One region of the Shewanella sp. YQ_9 genome, then DNA from elsewhere that is predicted to be linked to it. Evidence: predicted binding sites of a transcription regulator. Region 1 holds the regulator's gene; each other region holds the start of a gene.
What was found. The regulator LexA, encoded in region 1, represses DNA repair genes until DNA is damaged. The targets are predictions, from matches to a motif close to TACTGTATNNNNATACAGTA.

Region 1 (7,654 bases):
CATCCTCTATGGTGCCGGGATCCTTGATATTACCGTAGAAGAGTTCTGAAGGCAGTTGCCCAAGCTCGGATGGCAACACTGTCCCCTGGGCAGGTAGTGGCATTCCGGGTTGATTGCTGTCCTTGGTGTAGCTGGTCAACAGGGTCAACATGGCTTTGTCACTCAGCTCGAAAGTGACGGATGGTGCAATAAAGACTCTATCCTGGCCATCGACATAATCCGTCTCATTGGCACCTTCCCGGTAGGTCAGCCCCAAACGACCATAGATATTGCCTTCTTCATTCAGCACTTGGTTGAGATCAGCATTCACTTCCCGATAGTCGTTGCTGCCAAGGCGTAAATCCAGATTGCCAAAGTCGCTACCGGTTGGCCTCTTGGTGACCAGGTTCACCATACCGGCTATGGCTCCCGAACCATAGAGGGTGGATGACGGGCCCTTCATCACTTCCAAGGTTTCCAGGTTGGATTGCTCGACGTTGGCCCCCAAGCCGTTATCATTCAGCCTGAGACCATCCAGATAGATCTCTTTCGAAGCATCGAAACCGCGGATCCGGAAATAGTCATATCCCTTGTAATAACCACCAGGTTGCACCCCGGCAACGTTCTTAAGCGAATCCTGCAGTAACACGGCGCCCTGCTCGTCGAGGAAATTCTTCGACAATATCTGAATGTTCTGCGGTGCCTTGAGCAGATTGAAATCACCCTTGGTAGTGGATGGGGAGGTGGCCTTTGTGGTCACGATAATCCTTTCGATACTGGTATCGGCGGCTTCCTCTGCACTCACTGCACTTGCCGACATCAGTGCCACAGTCAGCCCCGAGAGTATCGGTAAGCTGGATCTGGACATGGATTGAGATTTCCTTGGTTGAATGAATCAGCGCACGATACTAACACCAATGATAACGATTTGCGTTAACTTTAATTGGACAAACGTCAGTTAAGTGTAAAGTCGCCAAAAGGCTCACAAAGATACAAAAAGTAACAAAGGTAATCACAAGAAGGATGGGCGATTTTGGAGCGGGTGATGGGAATCGAACCCACGTATGCAGCTTGGGAAGCTGCCGTTCTACCATTGAACTACACCCGCACGAAATACTCGGCGTGGACGGTATAAATTACTGACTTTTATAGTCTTGTCAAGGTGGGGCTCTCTCATTCCCTTGAAAAAGAGAGCCGCTCCTCACTTCAGGAATACTTGGGTAACATGCCGGCCATGGCCAACAGATGGCAGGCGGCCGTCAGCACCCCAAACAGCACTACTATCGCTATCAAAGGCGTACCACCCGGTACGCGAAAACCCGGGTTATCGGCAAACTGTTGCCTTGAGCGCCAAGCCATCAAGGCCGGCACTATTACAGCCCAAACCGTGGCCGCCAAGGCAGCGAAGCCGATGGCTACCAGGAAACCATCTGGAAACAGCATACCTAGCAGAGTCGGAGGCAGAAAAGTCACCAGGGCGGTCTTGACCCTGCCGCTGCGACTGTCGTCAAAACCAAACAGATCTGCCAGATAGTCAAACAAGCCCAAGGTTACCCCAAGGAATGAAGACGCCACGGCCAGATTGGCAAACAGGGTGAGCATGGTGTTGAGCAGCGAGTTATCCATCACCTTGGACAAGGCGCCAACCAACACCCCCATATTGCCGCCCTGGGCAATAATGGCGCCGAATTCACCGCGGGAAATATTACCCATGGTTGCCACCAGCCAACACAGGTAGATAGCCAAGGCGATAAAGGTACCAACAAAAATCGCCTTGATTATGGTGCCCGGCTGTTTGCCGTAGTATTTCACCAGAGACGGCACATTGCCGTGATAACCAAAACTGGCCAGGCCGAAAGGAATGGCCGCCCACAGATATGAGCCATAGCTGCTCTCACCATTAGGTAGCAGTAGCTTACTGGTATCAACGCCGATCAACAGATTGCCTATCGCCAGAAAGAAGCTGATGATCATCCCTCCCAACATTATGGTAGTGATCCGATCCACGGCCTTGGTGCTGATAAGCACCACCAGCGCCAGCACCAGTGCAAACACCAAGGCGGCAAAACTCTGCGGCAGGCTGATATCCATACCTTCCAGGCTATGATTGACTATGGAGCCGCCACCACTGATATAGGCGTAAGTGAGAATATAGAGCACGAAGGTTATCGAAGCGCCGTTAAGCACCCGCCAAAACTGCCCCAGGGTCTCCTTGGTGAGGGTGTCAAAACTGGCGCCGGGTTCAAAATGCAGGTTGGTTTCCAGCAGCAGCAGCCCGGACATGAACATGCAAAACCACACCCCCAGCAGCATAAGCACAGAGTAGCCAAACCACATGCCGGCGCCTTCTACCGGCAGGGAAAACATCCCGGCACCGACTGTGGTCCCGGCGATGATCATGGCGCCGCCCAGCAAAGACGCCTTGGCAGGCGCCGCATTCATATGATTGGCCATCAGGCCTCCTGTTCGGCGGCGACGCTGTCGACTATGGTTTGCTTGACCTGTGGACGCAGCAGCTGGTTGGCATAATCCCGGGTTCGTTCTATATCATGGCGGGTATCTTCCTTGGTGAGATACCCCAGCTCTTTGAGCTTGATACTCAAGATGCCGTAGAGTTTCTTGTCGTAAAACTCGGGGGCCGTAATCCCATGCAGCGCGCCCAGACGACTGGCCAATTTATGGCTTTCGCGCTCCAAATCGCCACGCTCAATACCTGGGTGAGCGGCCAGTAAGTTAAAGATGATGGCGTAGCGCTGCAGGGTTTCGCTCATGGTTTCGGCCAACAGCGCCAGCGGGTTTATCCCGGCTTCCAGCACCCGGAAACCATTGGCTTCTTCGGCGACCAAACCTTTGGCAATGAAACGATCCAGCAGCTGATCGGCATAGGCACTGACATCAGCCTTACCCATAAACAGCTCGGCCTGCAGCAGAGGGTAGAAATCCTCAAGCACCGCCTGCATCTGAGCGCGGCGGCACTGCTCCAGGCGCACCAGGCAGCTGGCCAGCAAAGAAGGCACCATAAACAGGTGAATGATGTTGTTGCGATAGTAAGTCATGGTTACCGCAATCGACTCGTCGATTGAGATGATATCGCCCAGTTCATCTTCCTGAACCGTGAACTTATTCAGCTCCAGACCTTGTTGCAGCAACTGCTTACCGTCGCCCTCAGCTACAGAAGTATACTGGGTATATGGCACTTCCTTGAGCAGATCCAGATACAAGTCCAACTGACGTTCCAACTGGCTTCGCTCCAGCGCATTCTGCTCTGATGACAAGAGTACCAGGCTGGTAAGAGTCACGGCGCTGGCTGCGGCGGCATCGTTGATATGAGTCATCACCCTATTGGCCAGAGTATTAACCGCCGGGGTCAGCCAGCTGGGTTTCTGCTCAGGATCGGCCGCCACTTCTTCGCGCCAGTTGGGCGCCGCTTCACTGAGGAAATTCTGCAGCGTCACAGGCTCACCAAAGTTCACATAACCCTGACCGAAATTGCCCAGCTTACGCAAGGCGCCAACCACCTGCCAAACAGATTCTTTCTGCTTCTTCTTGCCGCTGAGTTCTTTGTGGTAAGTGGCCACTTCCATGACATGGTCGTAGCCCAGGTACACGGGCACCAGAGTCACCGGCCGTTCAATGCCTCGCAGCACAGAGTTGACTGTCATCGCCAGCATTCCTGTCTTGGGTGACAACAGCCGCCCGGTACGGGAGCGGCCACCTTCGGTGAAGTATTCAACCGAATAGCCTTTGGCAAACAGCTGATCCAGATACTCGCGGAACACAGCGGTATAGAGCTTGTTACCGTTGAAGCTGCGGCGGATGAAGAAAGCACCACCACGGCGGAACATGGGCCCGGCGGGCCAGAAGTTCAAGTTGATACCGGCGGCTATGTGGGGCGGAACCATACCCTGAAAATAGAGAATATAGGAGAGCAGCAGGTAATCCATATGACTGCGGTGGCAAGGCACATAAACTATCTCATGGCCATCGTGGTGCAGCTGGCGTATCTGCTCGGCGCCCTTGATGTTGATCCCCTTGTAGAGCTTGTTCCACAACCAGGTGAGGATCCGCTCGGCAATACGCACCAGGCTGTCTGAATAGTGGGCGGCAATCTCATCGAGATATTCTTCCGCCATCTCCCGGGCTCTGGCCTCGGGGATCTTCTTGGCAGCGGCCTCTTCTTTAATCGCCTTTTTCAGCGTTTCCGAGCGCAGCAACTCATTGAACAGAGCCTGACGGTTGGGCAGCACGGGTCCTGTCATCACCTTGCGTTGCCGGCGGAAATGTACCCTGGCCACCCGTGACAACTTATGGGCAATAGCCTTGTCGGTCCCATGTTCATCGGCCATCAGCCGCAACGACACGGCATTGGAAAACTGCACAAAGTTGTCGCGCCCCAGGAACAGGATCATCAGAAACTTGCGCAGCCAAGTGGGATTTTCCCGCTCAAATACGGCGGCACGCATGCTGTCATCTTCCTTACCCGGAGTGCGGCCCCAATAGAGGCTCACTGGCACCAATTGAATATCCAGTTGTGGATTGGCCTGATGCAGGTTCAGCAGAGAAGTGAAACAGCTGAGAAATGGCTTGTTGCTCTTGCGCTTGCCGAATAGGGGCTTGGCTCCTTCCAGGCAGACGACTCGGGGAACGGTAATATCATCAACCTTGAGTGCCTCATAAGGACAAGGCAAACCAAACTTACGGGTGACTTCCGCCAATGCCGCAATATCACTGACAGATTCCGTCTTCATTACATAGGCCATCGGCTTGGCCGGATCCAGGTTCAAATCGGCGAAAGGATCCTGAGGCACCACAGTGGTATGCACCAGCTTGCTTTGGAGCCAGCGAAGAGATTTAAACCAGAATGAATCTTGTTTGGACATGTTTTTTCAGTGTCTGAGCCACAATCAATAGCCCAATAGAATACCAGAATTTCCTGAACCTTAGCTAGGGAAGGTGCGAACCGGCCCCGGCAGTTCCTCTGGCCAATGCCTTGAACTCCCCATGCTGCATCAGACAAGCCGTTAAAACCAAAGCACCGAATGGCTTACTTATCCGCTCCCTAAAAGTTTCAATTTTGGTTAATACTTGCACTGACAAAAATACTGTATATACTGACAGGTACTGTATGAAAAAACAGGAATCACCATGAGACCACTGACACCGCGCCAGGCACAGATTCTGGAACTGATTAAACGCAATATAGCCGACACCGGCATGCCGCCAACCCGGGCCGAAATTGCCACCCGGCTGGGCTTCAAGAGCGCCAATGCCGCCGAGGAACACCTCAAGGCATTGGCCAAGAAAGGCTGTATTGAGATCATGCCAGGCACCTCTCGTGGTATTCGCCTGCCTCATGATGAACAAGCGGAGTCAGAAACAGGCTTGCCCCTGATTGGTCAGGTTGCCGCCGGTGAACCCATACTGGCTCAGGAACACGTTGAGCAGTATTACCAGGTCGACCCTGGCATGTTCCACCCCAATGCCGACTTTCTGCTACGGGTACGCGGCGACAGCATGAAGAACATAGGTATTCTCGAAGGTGATCTCCTGGCGGTTCACAAGGTACAGGAAGCCCGTAACGGTCAAGTCGTGGTGGCCAGGGTTGAAGACGATGTAACTGTGAAACGCTTTGAAAAGAAAGGTAATGTGGTTTATCTACATGCCGAGAACGAGGCTTACTCCCCAATCAAAGTCGACCTGACTTTCCAGCCATTGACCATTGAAGGACTGGCGGTAGGGATAATACGCAATGGAGACTGGCTATGAGCATAATGACTGGCAACGCCCCAAGACACCCAGGCCTGTGGACAGACACCGGTATTGCCGGCAATCAGCCTTGGCAACATACCGGTATCTCCAGCTTGGCCAGCCATAGCCAGGGACGTCAGGAATTATTGCGCCTCTGCCCTCAATTGGCGCAATTGAGTCAACAGGGACGCTGGATAGTCTTGATTAACGCCCCGGCCAGCATAGGTTACAAAGAAACCTTAGCAAGGGCCGGTGTCAGAATGGATAGAGTACTCTTGGTGCGCACCAAGGATGAAGTAGAAGCCTTGTGGGCAACGGAAAGAGCCCTGACCAACGGCACCTCCAGTGCAGTGATCAGTTGGATAGACAGCCTGGATGCCCGTGATAACCGCCGATTGCAGCTGGTCGCCCGTAACGCCAGAGCCATGGGCATAGTGTTGGAAACGGGACAGCAGGCGAAAGAGGTGGATAACCACCTCAACGAACTTACCCACTCCATCCATTGATTGTGTTTAAAGGCCATCCCTGGGATGGCCTTTTTTCTGTGCCTTTTTGGTGCAATGCCTTCCCCTGTCAATCGGCGGCAAACCGCGCAGCTCTGCTACTCACACAGAATTCACCTCTGGATTAACAGACGCTTTTTTTTCATATAGTTAGAAAACATCGTGATCTTGATCAATATTTAATCTACAAGTAATGTAAGAACAACGATTGTGTTATCTCCATGCAATTCGTCGTAGGTTGACCGCCCCATTTCGATTCATAGCGAGTGGTGCCGTCGCCGGAAATGCTGAGTATATTCAGCGGTAAGTGCAACAGTGGTCACCACCTGTATACCTAGAGCTAAGTGAAACCGCCGCCGCACTTTGAAGTCATCGTTGCTTTTTTGGGAACTGAAGAGTTTGCATAGAGCAAAGACTTACTGTGTGACTCTTCTTTGTAGTTGCGAATGCAATTGACAGAGGAGATGTCTTGTGAAGCAATGGCTGTGTGTTTTGCTGACCTTGTTGTGCGTCAGCTTGTTGTCTCCAGGCGCTCAGGCAGATATGCCCTTGAATATGACTCAAGGGGTAACTGAGATCAGTGGCAAGGTGTATCACCTGCACATGATCATTCTTTATATCTGTTGCGCCATAGGTTTGGTCGTATTCGGCGTGATGATCTACGCCATGATCAACCATAGGAAGTCCAAAGGGGCAGTCGCGTCCCAATTCCATGAAAGTACCAAGGTAGAAATTGCCTGGACGCTTATCCCCTTTTTAATCCTGATCCTGATGGCAATCCCCGCAACCAAAACGCTGATTGCCATGGAAGATCCCAGTGATGCCGACTTGACGGTCAAGATCACCGGCTCGCAATGGAAATGGCACTACAGCTATTTCGGCGAAGACATCGACTTCTTCAGCATATTGGCAACGCCGAGATCCCAGATAGAAGGCCAGGAAGCCAAGGGCGAGCACTACTTACTTGAAGTCGACAAGCCTTTGGTATTGCCCATCAATCGCAAAGTCCGATTCCTGATGACCTCAGATGATGTGATCCACTCCTGGTGGGTGCCCGCCTTTGCCGTCAAAAAAGACGCCAATCCCGGTTTTATTAACGAAGCCTGGACCCGGGTGGACAAACCGGGGATCTACCGCGGCCAATGTGCCGAGCTTTGCGGTAAAGACCACGGCTTTATGCCGATTGTGGTGAAGGTACTGGCAGAAGATGAGTTTGACGCCTGGATGGCGGAGCAGAAACAAGCCGCGGCTACGGCCGCCGAAGAAGCTCAGGCGGCCCTCAGTGAGACCATGAGCCATGATGAGGCCATGGCGCTTGGCGAACAGATCTATATGGCGCGTTGCGCCGCCTGTCATCAGCCCAACGGCGCCGGACTTCAAGGGGTGTTCCCGGCGCTCAAGGGCAGTGCTATTGCCATAGGCCC
Region 2 (7,654 bases), on a different contig from region 1:
ATTGCCCAGCAGTTCCAGGCTGAACGGAATATGCAACGCTGCCTTGGCCGCTTCACCGGCGCGCACTGGGGTGAACTGTTTGAGGTGCAGGCGGTAAGTCGCTGTGCTTGCCTCATACTCATCGGTCACTGTCACCTGAGGGGTGCCCGCCTGGCTATACCAAAGGCGGAATTGAGTCAGATCTTTACCTGAGGCATCTTCCATAGCAGCGACAAAGTCATCACAGGTAACCGCCTGGCCGTCGTGGCGCTCGAAATAGAGCTTCATCCCTGCCTGGAAGGCCTGCTCACCCAGCAGGGTGTGCATCATGCGGATCACCTCGGCGCCCTTGTTGTAAACAGTGACTGTGTAGAAATTATTCATCTCTATCACGCTTTCGGGGCGAATAGGATGCGACATCGGGCCAGAATCCTCGGCGAACTGCTGGTTCTTGATGACCTTGATGGCATGAATACGGTTGACGGCCCGGGAGCCGAGATCTGAGCTGAATTCCTGATCGCGAAATACAGTCAAGCCCTCTTTCAGGCTCAGTTGGAACCAATCGCGGCAAGTTACCCGGTTGCCGGTCCAGTTGTGGAAATATTCGTGACCAATCACAGATTCTATACCGTGAAAGTCATCATCGGTCGCCGTGTCTCTATCCGCCAACACATACTTGGTGTTGAAGATGTTCAGGCCCTTGTTTTCCATGGCGCCCATGTTGAAGAAGTCCACAGCCACCACCATGTAGATATCGAGATCGTACTCGAGATCAAAGCGTGACTCGTCCCAGGCCATCGCCTTTTTAAGTGAAGCCATGGCGTGTCCGGCCTTGTGCAGGTTGCCCTTGTCGACAAACACCTGCAGTTTGACCTCTCTGCCGGAGCGGGTGGTAAAGCTGTCTTCCAGCAGGTCAAAGTCACCGGCAACCAAGGCAAACAGGTAAGCGGGTTTAGGGAAAGGGTCTTGCCAGACGGCGAAATGACGACCATCGGCCATCTCCCCTTTCTCCAGCAAGTTGCCGTTGGAGAGCAGGAAAGGAAACGCCTTGTCGGCTTCGATACGTACCTGGTATTTGGCCAGCACATCGGGACGGTCGAGAAAATAGGTGATGCGCCTGAAACCTTCCGCCTCACACTGAGTGCAATAGGCGCCATCGGACATGTACAGGCCTTCCAGTGCCGAGTTATCGGCCGGGCTGATGCGAGTCACCAGAGTCAATTCAAATTCGTTGAGTTCGGTTTCAAGCAGTAGTTTACCCGGCTCGAGGCGATAGTCGGCCGGTTCACCATTGACCAACAGCTGCTCCAGTTCCAGCTCGTCACCATCAAGCTGCAGAGGCTCATTGTGACTGCCGTTGCGCTTTACCCGGCTGACGGCCGTCACTCGGGTTTGCTTGGGTTCAAGCTGAAATGAGAGTGACAGTTCGGGGATCAAAAATGCCGGTAGACGATAATCGGCCAGGTGCTTGGCCTGCAGTTGTTGCGGGGAAATGGTTTGTGCTTCAGACATAGGTCATCCTTAATTCGTTGGGCACTGGCAGTCGCTGAGTTCGTTGACTGATCTTGCCTCTGTTCGCGCTGGGAGCAAACAAAAAACGCGCAATCAGCGCGTTTTTATGTTTCCTGGAGCCAGCATCAATTTGCGCTGTTTTTTGCCAATCTCTGATAGTCCACCATATCCAGAGTGATATAGACGGCTTCATCGAGGAAGGCATCCGGAGTCTCGATTTTCTTCTCGTCTTCGGAGACATTTTCATCGTCATCCAGAGACTTCAAGGGTTCGAGACCATGGTCAACCCGACGTTCGTTGAGGCGGGCCAACTGTTTCTGATCGTCCTTATCCCGCTCGGCCAAGCGCTCACTTTCCACCAGAGAAACACTCTTCTCTTTATGGTGTTTCTTGAACTCGCCGATGTCCTGCAGTATATAACCGAACTCGACGTCCTGCTTAATCCGACTCTCGTGGCGTTTCGCAAGATTGCTGACCATCTCTGCGCCGATTTCACCCAAAGGCTGGTACTTGGCTACAGGCACCTTATCCCATGGCAGTGCATTGTCTTCTTCCGCCTCACCATATTCCCCCGGCTCCAACGCACTGGGGAACGGAATATCCGGAGTCACACCTTTCAACTGAGTGCTGCCACCATTAATACGGTAGAACTTGGCTATAGTGTACTGCACATGGCCAACCGGCTTTTCATACAGGTCGTAGATACGGCCAAGGCTCTTGTGCTGCTGCACTGTGCCTTTACCGAAGGTAGACTCACCGATAATCAAGGCGCGGCCATAATCCTGCAGCGCAGCGGCAAAAATTTCCGATGCCGAGGCCGAGTAACGGTCAACCATCACTGTGAGTGGACCGTCATAATAGCTCTTGCCATCGTTGTCACGGTTTTCGCTGATGCGACCGTTGGCGTCACGAATTTGCACCACAGGCCCCTGATCGATAAACAGCCCGGTAAGCAAAGTCGCTTCGGTCAAGGCGCCACCACCGTTACCACGCAAGTCAATAATCACACCTTCAACCTTGGCTTCATTGAGTGTTTGCAACTCCTTGGCCACATCGCGGGATAAGTCCATATAGAAGCCGGGGATCTGGATAACACCAATTTTACGCTGAGCGTAAGGACCGGTTTCCGGCTCGACTATCTTGGAAGTCGCCGCCCTGTCTTCAAGACGAATTTTGTCCCGCACCACAGTCACATTGATGGGTTTGGCATTGGAGCCGCCTTTCTTGGGCAGCACCTGCAGAGTCACCTTGCTACCTTTAGGGCCTTTGATCAGGTCGACTACATCATCCAGACGCCAGCCGATAACATCGACCATCTCCTTGCCTTCCTGACCTACACCGACAATTCTGTCTTCAGGCGCCAGCTTCTCACTCAGCGCAGCAGGACCACCGGCCACCAGACTCTTGATAACTGTGTAGTCATCTTCCATCTGCAATACGGCGCCTATCCCTTCCAGGCTAAGGTTCATCTCCATCTGGAAACGTTCGGCATTACGGGGAGACAGGTAACTGGTGTGCGGTTCGACACTGCGGGCAAATGCATTCATCAGCCCCTGGAACACGTCTTCACTGTTGGTTTGCTTCAAGCGCTTGATGGCATTGTTGTAGCGCTTACCCAGCACATCAACAATCTCCGGCCACTCTTTACCGGTCAGCTTGAGGTTGAGGGCATCGTACTTGACCCGCTGACGCCACAGCTCGTTGAGCTCGGCCTCGTCTTTGGGCCAGGCGGCATCTTTACGATCAAAGACATAAGCATCGCCGGCCTGATTAAAGTCCATCTCTTTGTCGAGCAGACTCAAGGCATAGACAAAACGCTCGTAACGGCGCTGCTGCACCAGATCGTACATCTTGTACGCCGGTTCCAGATCGCCGCTGCGTACCATATCGTCAAACTGATTGGCATAAACCTTAAAACTGTCGATATCGCTCTGCAACAATACATTGCGGCGGTAGTCGAGTTGTTCAAGAAAGCGTTTGAAGATCTGCTGCGAGAAGGCATCATCCAGATCGAATCTGTGATAATGGGAGCGACTGAACAGGCCGGTTATCCGTTTACTGGCAACCTTGTGTTGCGGCTCCTGTTGCAAATGGGGTAACTCGCTGACCGGGACTGCCGGTGAGATAGCCAGCGCCTGGGATCCCATAAAGACACTGGCGATCGATGCAGCAAGAATAAATTTTCGCATCAGCAAGTTACTCCTTTCTATTTGATGATTTTACAGCAGAATATGTTCCACGCGGACCTTAACTGACAGGCCGGAATCCAGTTGGACGTGAACATCTTCTTTATTGATGTCGAGGATCACACCGGCTACCGGTGTCATACCCAATTTGACATTCACTCGCTGTGAAGGTTTCAGCTCTTCCAATACGGCTGGTACCAATTCCACGGCTGGAGCGGCAGGCTTGCCAGGCTTACGGGCCGCCTTTTTATCGCTGCGTGGGCGCTCGTTGCGGGGCTTGTCCCCTTGAGGACGAGGCTTACGCGCAGGCTTGGCTTTTTTGGCTTCACCTTCTTTGGCTGGCTCGGCAGCACGGCGAGCCTTGGCTTTTTCCTGACTCTCTTTCAGCGTCGCCTTGGCATGTTCAATATGCTCTGGGTCCAGTTCGCCGCAAGGGTTACCATCGAGATCCACCCTCTGAGCCCCTTCCTTGATGCACTTCAGATAACGCCAACTGTTGGTGTAGCGTCTCAGGGCGACCCTAAGTTGGGTCTTACTGACTTTGGAATCATCAGCCAACCTTTCAGCCAAATCCTGAAACAGTCCTATCTTCAGTGGTTTGGTTTCTCCTTCGGCAATAAAGCACAAAGGGAATGTTTCATACAAATACGCCAGAATAGCGTTGGTGTCGGTCAACTTTTCTGTTGATTCCATCATTACTTCCACAGTTAACAGGGGACGTCAGTGGTCAGTTAGGTCTGCTGTACTCACGGCGTCGTTCATCTTCGTTAACCCCTTGGGGGATAACGTACAAATTAGCATGCATTCGGCCATTGCCAAAGGCATTACACAAAACTTAACATTTCAGCCTGATACGGCCAAGCACCACAAACGGTCATTTGGCCCTCAGAGCGGCCGCCTATTATAAGCTGCACGCGCCTTAATGCGACCACCAATTGTGGCAGATTGTACGGGAATTAACCAAATAAGCACTTTTCCAGACTCTGCACCAGGGTCTCCAGCCCGGTTTGATCCTCTTTATCGAAGCGCGACAGGCTGGGACTGTCGATATCCAGCACGGCAATCAGTTCGCCCTTTTGGTAAACAGGGATCACAATTTCCGAGTTGCTGGCGGCATCACAGGCGATATGTCCGGCAAACTGATGTACATCCTCAACCAACTGAGTCTCGGCCTTGGCGGCCGCGGTGCCACAGACACCTTTACCCATTGGAATTCGGGTACAGGCCAGTTTCCCTTGAAAGGGCCCAAGCACCAGTTGCTCACCCTTGAGCAGATAGAAGCCCACCCAATTGATGTCTTCAAGGTGTTCATTCAGCAAAGCTGAGAAATTGGCCATGGCACAAATGACATCGTCTTCACCGGCAAACAGTGCCTGTACCTGACGGTTGAGCGTATCGTAAAACTGAGCTTTCATCTGTATTCCCGGGTTATGCCTTTTCTGGTTCTGTCTTCTTCTTACTGCTCTTGGCGGGGGCCGGTGCTTTTACCGGGGCGCCCTTGAGCAGATTCGCCAGTGTATCTTTATGAGAAGCTAAATAAAAAGCAAGTTTTTCCGCTGTATTATCATCCAGTTCCAATTCACTGGCTTGAATAAAGGGGATTAAGTTATCCGCGATGTCGAGCATCTTATCGTAGGCGTCTGCCTCCTTCTTAGATGTAAATGTCATCTTCTCAACCCCTTCTCTGACCACAACGTACTGAGTTATAACGGCCATGACCTTCCTCACACTGTTTAAATATACAGTACATAGAGTGACATAAAATGCGCTATAGATGCAAGAGACGCGGTCTTTCTGATAGTATTTGCGAGTTTGTTTTGTCGATTAACTCCAATGGACCCACGCGCAACGCAGTTAGTGTGTTGACGACTAAGCTTGGGTCACCATGGCCAGAACAGGACATATCCAGCATTTGAAAGCTTATACTCCAAGCGACAACAAACCGGACTGCAGCTTAGTGCTCTGTCGCGCCTGTGATTTGGCTGTGAGTAAACGCGCCTTGCCCTCCGGTGTCAGAGCGCTTTGTCCCAGATGCCATACAGCGCTTTATGATGCGCCCTATTGCTCTATCAATGGCATGCTGGCGTTATGTATCAGTGCCCTGCTGTTTTATCTGCCCGCCATGCTACTGCCAGTATTGGAAATGCACTTTCTCGGCAGTGTCAGAACCACGACCGCATACCAAGGTGCCCTGGCGGTAATTGACCAAGGTTATTGGATAGTGGGAATTGCCGTATTGGTGGCGGCGGTAATAGCCCCAGGAGTACTCAATCTGTCGATTTTTGTTCAGGTACTGATCATCAAGACAGGTCTGGTGCAGCATCACTTCTGGCGAGGGGTTCTCACCTGGCTGCTCAAGAAGCAAGGCCTGCTGTCGCAAATGACCATGCTGGAAATTTATGTGATCAGTTTCCTGGTTTCCGCCTTTCAGTTGTCCGACTTCTCCGATGTTTACTTTGGCATGGGAACCTTTTGTTTTACCATGCTGTTTTTGGTGACTCTCTTCCTGCAGCGCGAATATAACCTGGAGCATATGTGGAGTTTTCTCGATGAAAGCTAGAAAGCAGATCCAGGGCAAAGACATGGGCCTGTGCACCTGCCCTGCCTGCAAGAAACTCAACCTGATAGAGGATGAGTACTGCAGCCGCTGCCAAAACCCACTCAGGCTAAGGGACGAAACCAGTCTGCAAAAAAGCTGGGCCTTGCTGATCACTGCAGCCATCTTGTTGATCCCAGCCAACATCTATCCCATTACCATGCTCACCAAACAGGGCAAAGTCACCTACGACACCATTTTTTCCGGCATCACCCATCTGGTACAGTCGGACATGTTACCCATCGCCATCATAGTCTTTACCGCCAGTATTCTGGTGCCCTGGCTGAAGATTATCGGCCTGGCTTTCTATCTGACGGCGATCAGTTTCAACCTGCCTATCCCCAAACGGCCACTGATGGCCGGGTTTCATATCATAGAATGGATTGGACGCTGGTCTATGCTGGATCTGTTTGTCATATCCATTACCGTTGCCCTGGTTAATATGGGGCAATTGCTGGACGCCAAGCCGGCGCCGGCAGCAACTGCGTTTGCCTTGGTCATCCTCTTTACCCAACTTGCGGCCAAGGTGTTGGACACACGTTTACTTTGGGATCAACTGGACACAGAAGATGACGCAAATCGAAAAGCCTAAAATAGTCAAAAAGAAGCTTTTTTCCCCCATCTGGCTGTTACCTATAGTGGCGTTGGCCTTGGGCGCTTGGCTGGGGCTGAAGAGCATCAAGGAATCCGGCATTGAGGTGCGGATCCACTTCCCCAGTGCCAGTGGTATGGATGTAGGCAAGACACTGGTGCGCTATCAGGGCCTGACCGTCGGCAAGGTGGTGGATATCTCCATCGATGAAGAGCTGCAGGGCGTTAACGTCGATGTATTGATGGACTACCGCGCCGAGCCTTTCCTCAGGGATGAAACCAAGTTCTGGCTGGTGACCCCCAAGGCATCCATCACAGGTGTCGAAGGTTTGGATGCCTTGTTCTCGGGAAACTATATAGGTATTCAACCCGGAGACGGCGATTCACGTTACAGCTACGAGGCCGAGCGCTCTGCCCCGGCCGTGCTGCCCAGTAATGATGGCTTAGTGGTTGAACTGAGCGCCGATCGCCTCGGCTCACTGGATGTGGGCTCTCCGGTATTCTATCGCCAGGTACCGGTTGGCAGTGTGGTCAGCTATCGACTCGACAACAGTGACAAGCTGCAGCTGAGTGCCTTTATTCAGGAGCAATATGCCTATCTGGTCAAGAAAGATTCCCGCTTTTGGAATGTCTCCGGCATAGAGATCAACGCCTCACTTTCCGGCGTTAAGGTCAGCGCAGAGAGCCTGGCGGCGATACTCGCCGGCGGCATCAACTTTGATTCCCCCGAAAGCTCAAAGAACGCAGTAAACGGCGATAGTTTCACCCTATATGACAATGAAACAGAAGC
Region 3 (7,654 bases), on a different contig from region 1:
AAGGTTTACTTTGTCGCCATGAGCCAGACCCAGCACCACTACGCCAGATTGTAGCTTCTGCTTGAGCTCGTCCTGCAGACCACGCAGAGAGCCAGGGTCAATGCCTTCGACCTGTTTCACCAACACCTTGACTCCGGCAATCTCTTGCGCATCGGAAATCATATCGGCACTGGCCGCGGCGGCCAGTTTGTCTTTGAGTTGAGCAATCTCTTTTTCCAGTTGACGGCTACGCTCCAACTGCGCCTTAAGCTTGGCTACCACTGAGTGACTGTCTGCTTTCAGCAAGTTAGCAGCATCACTCAACTCTTGCTGTTGCTCGGCGACGAAGGCCATGGCAGCAGCACCTGTGACTGCTTCAATACGGCGAATACCGGCGGCGATACCGCCTTCGGAAGTGATCTTGAACAGACCTATGTCACCGGTGCGGCCCACATGGGTACCACCACAAAGCTCAATAGAAAAGTCTCCCATGGTCACAACCCGAACCTGGGCGTCGTATTTCTCACCGAACAAGGCCATGGCGCCCTTGGCTTTGGCCTGCTCTATGTCCATCTCAGCCGTTTTCAGCTCGTGGTTACGACGGATCTGGGTATTGACCATCTCCTCAACCGCCTTGAGCTCTTCAGACTTAACCGCTTCAAAGTGAGAGAAGTCGAAACGCAGACGCTCGGGCTCCACCAATGAACCTTTCTGGGTCACATGCTCACCCAATACTTGACGCAGCGCGGCGTGCAGCAGGTGAGTCACTGAGTGGTTCAGTTGGGTGCGATGGCGCAGTTTCTTATCGACTTGCGCAAGCAACTCCTGACCCAGAGTCAGTTTGCCTTGGCTCAGTTGGCCGATATGACCTGTGGCCTGGGCATACTTTTGGGTGTCGCTCACCTCAAACAGCAAACCTTCGGCTGTCAGTTGGCCCTTATCGCCTACCTGGCCGCCTGACTCGCCATAAAATGGAGTCTTGTCCAGCACAATAACCGCTTGCTGACCGGCATCCAGAGTGTCGACCGCCTGACCATCGACATAGATGCCGATAACCTTGCCATTGCCGCTGAGTTCACTGTAACCGCAGAACTCACTGTCGGCATCAATCTTCAGCCCGGCGTTGTAATCGGCACCAAACTGACCGGCGGCCTGAGCCCGGCTGCGCTGCTCGGCCATCGCCGCATCAAAACCATCTTCATCGACCTTGATATTACGCTCGCGGCAAACATCGGCGGTCAAATCCATAGGGAAACCATAGGTATCGTAGAGCTTGAATACGGTTCCACCATCCAAGGTATCGCCTTTAAGCTCAGACAAAGCAGCATCCAAAATACCCAGACCACGCTCAAGTGTACGGGCAAACTGTTCTTCTTCGGCTTTCAGCGCCTTTTCCACTATGCTCTGAGTCGCCTTAAGGCCCTTGGCAGCATCGCCCATCACGTCAATAAGTGTAGGTACCAGCTTGTAGAAGAAGGTGTCTGTGGCGCCCAGTTTGTTACCGTGACGCACGGCGCGGCGGATGATACGCCGCAGTACATAACCCCGGCCTTCATTGGACGGCATCACACCATCGGCAATCAGGAAGGCGCAAGAGCGAATGTGGTCGGCAATAACCCGCAGGGATTTGTTTTCCAGATCTGTCACGCCGATGATCTCGGCCGTTTTGGCAATCAGAGTGCGGAACACGTCAATTTCATAGTTGGAATGCACGCCTTGCATAATGGCGGCAATACGCTCTATACCCATACCTGTATCGACTGAAGGCTTGGGCAGAGGCTCCATCACACCATCGGCCTGACGGTTGTACTGCATGAAGACTATGTTCCAGATCTCAATAAATCTGTCACCATCCTCTTCCGGTGTACCTGGGCGGCCACCAGGAATGTGAGCACCGTGGTCATAGAAGATTTCAGTACAAGGACCACAAGGGCCTGTATCGCCCATCTGCCAGAAGTTATCTGAAGCATAAGGTGCGCCCTTGTTGTCGCCGATACGGATAATGTCCTCGGCGGGAACCCCTATCTGCTTGTTCCAGATATCAAAGGCTTCATCATCAGATTGATAAACGGTAACGCACAGACGTTCCTTGGGCAGCTTGAGCTCTTCAGTCAAGAAGGTCCAGGCAAAGCGAATGGCATCTTCTTTGAAGTAATCACCGAAGCTGAAGTTACCCAGCATCTCAAAGAAGGTGTGGTGACGGGCCGTATAACCCACGTTATCCAGGTCGTTATGTTTACCACCGGCGCGAACACAACGCTGCGAAGTGGTAGCGCGGCTGTAGCTGCGCTTGTCCATACCGAGGAATACGTCTTTAAACTGGTTCATCCCGGCGTTGGTGAACAACAAAGTGGGGTCATTGCCTGGCACCAGTGAACTGCTGTCGACTACCTGATGGCCATTCTTGCGGAAAAACTCCAGGAAAGCACTTCTGAGTGCTGCTGTGGTTTGGTACATAAATCGTCCTGAGTTGCTTAAGCCTGAATAATGTATAAAAAGTGGTCTAAAGGCGTGCGTCGCCCGGCCACTCAAGCGCTCTTTTGCCAAGCATTATAAGCATGCAGCGCCAGAATACCAATTAGATTGCGCAGGGTATGACGCCTGATACAGCCAAGGTACAGAGAGCGTTAGCGGCATAAGCCGAAACCCAATAACCTGAGTCAGCAAATACCATTTGCCACAGGCGCGGAATCACTCAGGGGATGGAGCCCTGAAGGCTACGGCAAGTTTTAACGGGACAGATAAAGTCAGCTAAAAGCGCCAGAACGGAGTGTTAACAGCTGAGTGTTACTTTGGCGTGCAAACAACGACTGCAACTCAAGGAAAGTAAATGCTGGGGTTTTGTAAAACAAGGTCAGTTTGGGATGCTTTAGCAGCGGTAAGCTTAGTTGTGAAGGGGCAATTGTGATAGAGGGAAAAGTCAGTCGTAAGGGTCATATTCAAGGGCATATGCCACTTGATCATAACTAAAGCCCTGCCCCATCAAGTGACGAATTCGACGAGCTTTTTCTTTCATATCATCTGCGGGACTATCACCGAATTTCTTCAGCGCGCGCGTACGGGCCAAGGCAAACCAGTCACAATCACTGGCATCCAAAACCTGCTCAATACATTGTTTATTTAAGCCCTTTTGCATCAGTGCTTGACGCACTTTCCCCGGGCCGTGGGCCTTGGCAATATGGCTGCGCAGCAAGGCTGCCGCGAAACGCTGATCATCAATAAAACCTTTGGCTTCCAGACCATCCAAAGTCTGTTCAACTTCCGGCAACTCAAAGCCCTTGTCCAGCAAGCGGCTCTTGAGTTGCTCGCGGCCATAGTCGCGGCGCGCCAATAGCGCGACCGCAACATCCATTACCGACTGGCTCAGAAGACTTCTCCGGTTTCCAGATCGACATTGCCTTCACCTGTCTCGGCGCTGGCAGGTGCCGTTTCTGCTTTGCTGAGCAGTTTGGCGCGCAGTGCCGCTTCGATTTCGGCAGCCACTTCAGGATTTTCCTTGAGGAACTTACCGGCATTGGCGCGGCCTTGACCTATCTTGTCACCTTTGTAGCTGTACCAGGCGCCGGATTTTTCCACCAGCTTGTGGGCTACGCCCAGGTCAACCAACTCACCGGTACGGTTGATCCCCTGACCATAGAGAATTTGGAAATCGGCTTGTTTGAAGGGGGCGGCAATCTTGTTCTTAACCACTTTAACCCGAGTTTCGTTACCAACAACCTCGTCACCCTCTTTGATAGCACCTGTACGGCGGATATCGAGACGAACGGAAGCGTAGAACTTAAGGGCGTTACCACCAGTGGTGGTTTCTGGGTTACCGAACATGACCCCAATCTTCATCCGGATCTGGTTGATGAAGATAAGCAGAGTGTTAGACTGCTTGAGGTTACCGGCCAGCTTACGCATTGCCTGGCTCATCATACGGGCCGCCAGCCCCATGTGGGAATCACCGATTTCACCTTCGATTTCAGCCTTGGGCGTCAGCGCCGCCACTGAGTCAACAATGATGACATCGACGGCGCCACTGCGAGTCAGCGCATCACAGATTTCCAGCGCCTGTTCACCTGTATCTGGCTGAGAACACAGGAGGTTATCGATATCCACGCCCAGCTTCTTGGCGTAGATAGGATCCAGTGCGTGTTCGGCATCGATAAAGGCACACACTTTGCCTTCACGCTGCGCCGCAGCAATCACTTCCAGTGTCAGGGTTGTTTTACCAGAAGATTCAGGACCATAGATCTCAACGATACGGCCCATTGGCAGACCGCCGGCCCCTAGAGCCACGTCCAGAGAAAGCGAACCGGTAGAGATGGTTTCGACATCCATGGTTCTGTCTTCACCCAGCTTCATGATAGAACCTTTACCGAACTGCTTCTCTATCTGTCCCAGAACTGCGTTCAACGCCTTCTCTTTGTTTGGATCTATTTTCATTCCTGTTCCCTCTTGATTGCGGCGCAATGCGCCGCCTGAAATCTATGTTGCCGCTCCTTTTAAGAGCTTTGGCGTCAATACCAATCTGCCACCTAGTATACTGTACAATCATACAGTATCAAGTGCTGGTGATAATTTATTTAAAGGCCGCTTGCGGATCAATCACTTGTGACCGAAAGCATAAAATTTACCCGCCCACGACTGGTTCAGTGATGAATAACTGATACTATTGGCGCCATTGTCGAAAGGGCAACCGCTCTTGGAAAAACAGTCAAGGAAACATCTGAAAGCTCCCATGAATGCAGTGATCACGCCTATGGATAACCCGGATTTGGAAAAACACACCCCGATGATGCGCCAGTATCTGTCGATGAAGGCGCAGCATGCCGAAATGCTGCTGTTTTATCGCATGGGGGACTTTTACGAACTGTTTTACGATGATGCCAAAAAAGCCTCCGAGCTCTTGGGTATTTCACTGACGGCCAGGGGCAAGAGTGGCGGCGATCCTATTCCTATGGCGGGTATTCCCTATCATGCGGTGGAAGGTTATCTCGCCAAGCTGGTGCAGCTCGGTGAGTCGGTTGCCATCTGTGAGCAGATTGGTGACCCGGCCACGTCCAAAGGGCCGGTCGAGCGCAAAGTGGTGCGCATAGTGACTCCCGGAACCCTCACCGATGAAGCGCTGCTGCAAGAACGTCAGGATAACTTGCTGGCCGCCGTCTACGAAGGCAAGAACGGTTTTGGCTACGCCACCTTGGATGTGGCCTCCGGCCGTTTTGTGATTGCCGAGCTGGCCACCCTTGAATCATTGGAGGCAGAGCTGCAACGCACCAAACCGGCCGAGCTGCTCTACAGCGAAGACTTTTCCCAACAAAGCCTGATTGCCGGCATCAAGGGCAAACGCCGTCGTCCCGAGTGGGAGTTTGACTTGGATACCTGCATGCGATTGTTGCTGGATCAATTCGGCACCAAAGATCTGCGTGGTTTTGGCATAACAGACGCCAGGCTGTCACTGCAGGCCGCCGGCTGCCTGATGCAGTATGTTAAAGATACCCAGCGCACCGCCCTGCCCCATATCAATGCCATTACCCGCTTTAACCAGAGCGACAGCATAGTGTTGGATGCCGCCACCCGGCGGAATCTGGAACTGACTGTGAATCTTGCCGGTGGCCGGGACAATACTTTGGCTTCGGTGCTGGACGCAACCGCTACCCCCATGGGCAGCAGGATGTTACAGCGCTGGATCCATCAGCCACTCAGGGATCATCAACAGATAGGCCTGCGGCAAACCGCGGTGGCAGAGTTGATTGCCAGCGGCCTGTTCGAACCGTTACATGACGACCTCAAGGCGCTTGGTGATGTGGAGCGGATCATGGCACGCCTGGCTCTGAGAAGCGCCCGCCCGAGAGACTTTGCCCGTCTGCGGCAAGCGCTGGCACTGTTGCCGCAACTGCAGCAACTATTGGCAAACACCCAAAGCCCCGAGCTTGGCCGTTTGAAACGCCAGCTCAGTGAATTCCCAGAAGAACTCGCGCTGCTGGAGCGGGCGATTGTCGACAACCCGCCGGTACTCATTCGTGATGGCGGCGTGATCCGCGATGGTTATCATGCCGAACTGGATGAATGGCGCCGCCTCAGTGAAGGCGCCAGTGACTATCTGCAACAGTTGGAAGTCAGGGAAAAAGAACAAACTGGAATAGCCACCCTGAAAGTCGGTTTCAACCGGGTACACGGCTACTATATCGAAGTTTCCCGTGGACAATCGGCACTGGTGCCCCTGAGCTATCAAAGACGCCAGACATTGAAAAACACCGAGCGCTATATCATCCCCGAGCTGAAAGAGTATGAAGAGAAAGTGCTTTCCAGTCAGGGCAAGGCGCTGGCACTGGAAAAACAGCTTTGGGACGAACTGTTCGATCTCCTGCTACCCAAGCTCAGCGAGTTGCAGGCTTTTGCCATGGCAGCGGCCGAGTTGGATGTACTGAGCAACTTTGCCGAGCGGGCCGACAGCCTCAACTACAACCAACCTGAGTTGAGCGATAAGCCGGGCATACATATTGAAGCCGGGCGTCACCCAGTAGTTGAGCGAGTCAGCCAGGCTCCCTTTATCGCCAACCCGGTAACCCTTAGCCCTGAACGTAAAATGTTGGTGGTCACAGGCCCCAATATGGGCGGTAAGTCCACTTACATGCGTCAGGTGGCGCTGATCACCCTGATGGCGCATATCGGCAGCTTTGTGCCGGCAGATAAGGCAATTCTGGGGCCCGTTGACAGGATCTTCACCCGTATCGGCGCCTCGGACGATCTGGCCTCGGGCCGCTCCACCTTTATGGTGGAAATGACAGAAACGGCCAATATTCTCCACAATGCGACCGCAGAGAGTCTGGTGCTGATGGATGAGATTGGCCGCGGCACCTCCACCTATGACGGCTTGTCACTTGCCTGGTCGGCGGCAGAGTATCTGGCTCAGCGACTCGGCGCCATGACACTGTTTGCCACCCATTACTTCGAGCTAACTCAGTTGGCAGAATTGATGCCCCAGGTTGCCAATGTACATCTGGATGCCATGGAGCATGGCGACAGCATAGTCTTTATGCACGCAGTGCAGGAAGGGGCCGCCAGCAAGAGCTATGGTTTGCAGGTTGCTTCACTGGCCGGTGTTCCGGCCTCGGTGATCAAGGCCGCCAAATTGAAACTGCAGCAACTTGAAAGTCGCGATCACGGTCAAGAACCCCATGTCCCGGCGCAGGCCACACTGCAACTGGAAACGCCGCCATCTGAGCTTGAACTTCTGCTTGGCAGGCTGAACCCGGATGAGCTCAGCCCAAGAGAGGCGCTGGACCTAATCTATAAACTCAAGGCGTTGGCAAACTAAGTCCGCTACTCCAGCTATCGCTGTGGCTTGTAAATACAAGAAAGAAGGGGCGCAATGCGTCCCTTCTTTTTATTACAAAGGATGGTAAGTTGCTTTAGGCCTTGAACAGGGCCTCTACCGACAACCCCTGAGAGGAGAGTATGTCGCGCAGGCGTTTCAATGCCTCCACCTGAATTTGCCGCACTCTTTCACGGGTCAGGCCAATTTCCGAGCCCACATCTTCCAGAGTAGAAGGTTCATATCCCAGTAGGCCAAAGCGTCTGGCAAGCACTTCTCTTTGCTTGGTATTGAGCTCATTGAGCCACTTAACCACTGAGTTGGAAATGTCTTCTTCCTGCACCTGGGCATCCGGCGTCATCTCATCATCATCCG

Region 2: the regulator LexA is predicted to act here: its motif matches at 5,405-5,424, upstream of ACF8D4_RS13090 (YebG family protein).
Region 3: the regulator LexA is predicted to act here: its motif matches at 4,506-4,525, upstream of recA (recombinase RecA).

Annotation. Positions count from the first base shown of each region.
Region 1 is NZ_JBICJO010000020.1:133,703-141,356, forward strand. Features, by position in the region: gene ACF8D4_RS06165 (TonB-dependent siderophore receptor) at 1-847, opposite strand, end outside; tRNA gene ACF8D4_RS06170 (tRNA-Gly) at 1,014-1,087, opposite strand; gene mtr (tryptophan permease) at 1,186-2,433, opposite strand; gene plsB (glycerol-3-phosphate 1-O-acyltransferase PlsB) at 2,433-4,859, opposite strand; gene lexA (transcriptional repressor LexA) at 5,125-5,745, shown strand; gene ACF8D4_RS06190 (cell division inhibitor SulA) at 5,742-6,233, shown strand; partial or broken gene coxB (cytochrome c oxidase subunit II) at 6,702-7,654, shown strand, end outside.
Region 2 is NZ_JBICJO010000042.1:21,265-28,918, reverse strand. Features, by position in the region: gene pepN (aminopeptidase N) at 1-1,491, opposite strand, end outside; gene prc (carboxy terminal-processing peptidase) at 1,617-3,680, opposite strand; gene proQ (RNA chaperone ProQ) at 3,711-4,370, opposite strand; gene ACF8D4_RS13095 (GAF domain-containing protein) at 4,634-5,092, opposite strand; gene ACF8D4_RS13090 (YebG family protein) at 5,106-5,393, opposite strand; gene ACF8D4_RS13085 (paraquat-inducible protein A) at 5,590-6,237, shown strand; gene ACF8D4_RS13080 (paraquat-inducible protein A) at 6,227-6,865, shown strand; gene ACF8D4_RS13075 (MlaD family protein) at 6,843-7,654, shown strand, end outside.
Region 3 is NZ_JBICJO010000077.1:84,600-92,253, forward strand. Features, by position in the region: gene alaS (alanine--tRNA ligase) at 1-2,436, opposite strand, end outside; gene ACF8D4_RS22025 (regulatory protein RecX) at 2,900-3,331, opposite strand; gene recA (recombinase RecA) at 3,343-4,407, opposite strand; gene mutS (DNA mismatch repair protein MutS) at 4,724-7,282, shown strand; gene rpoS (RNA polymerase sigma factor RpoS) at 7,377-7,654, opposite strand, start outside.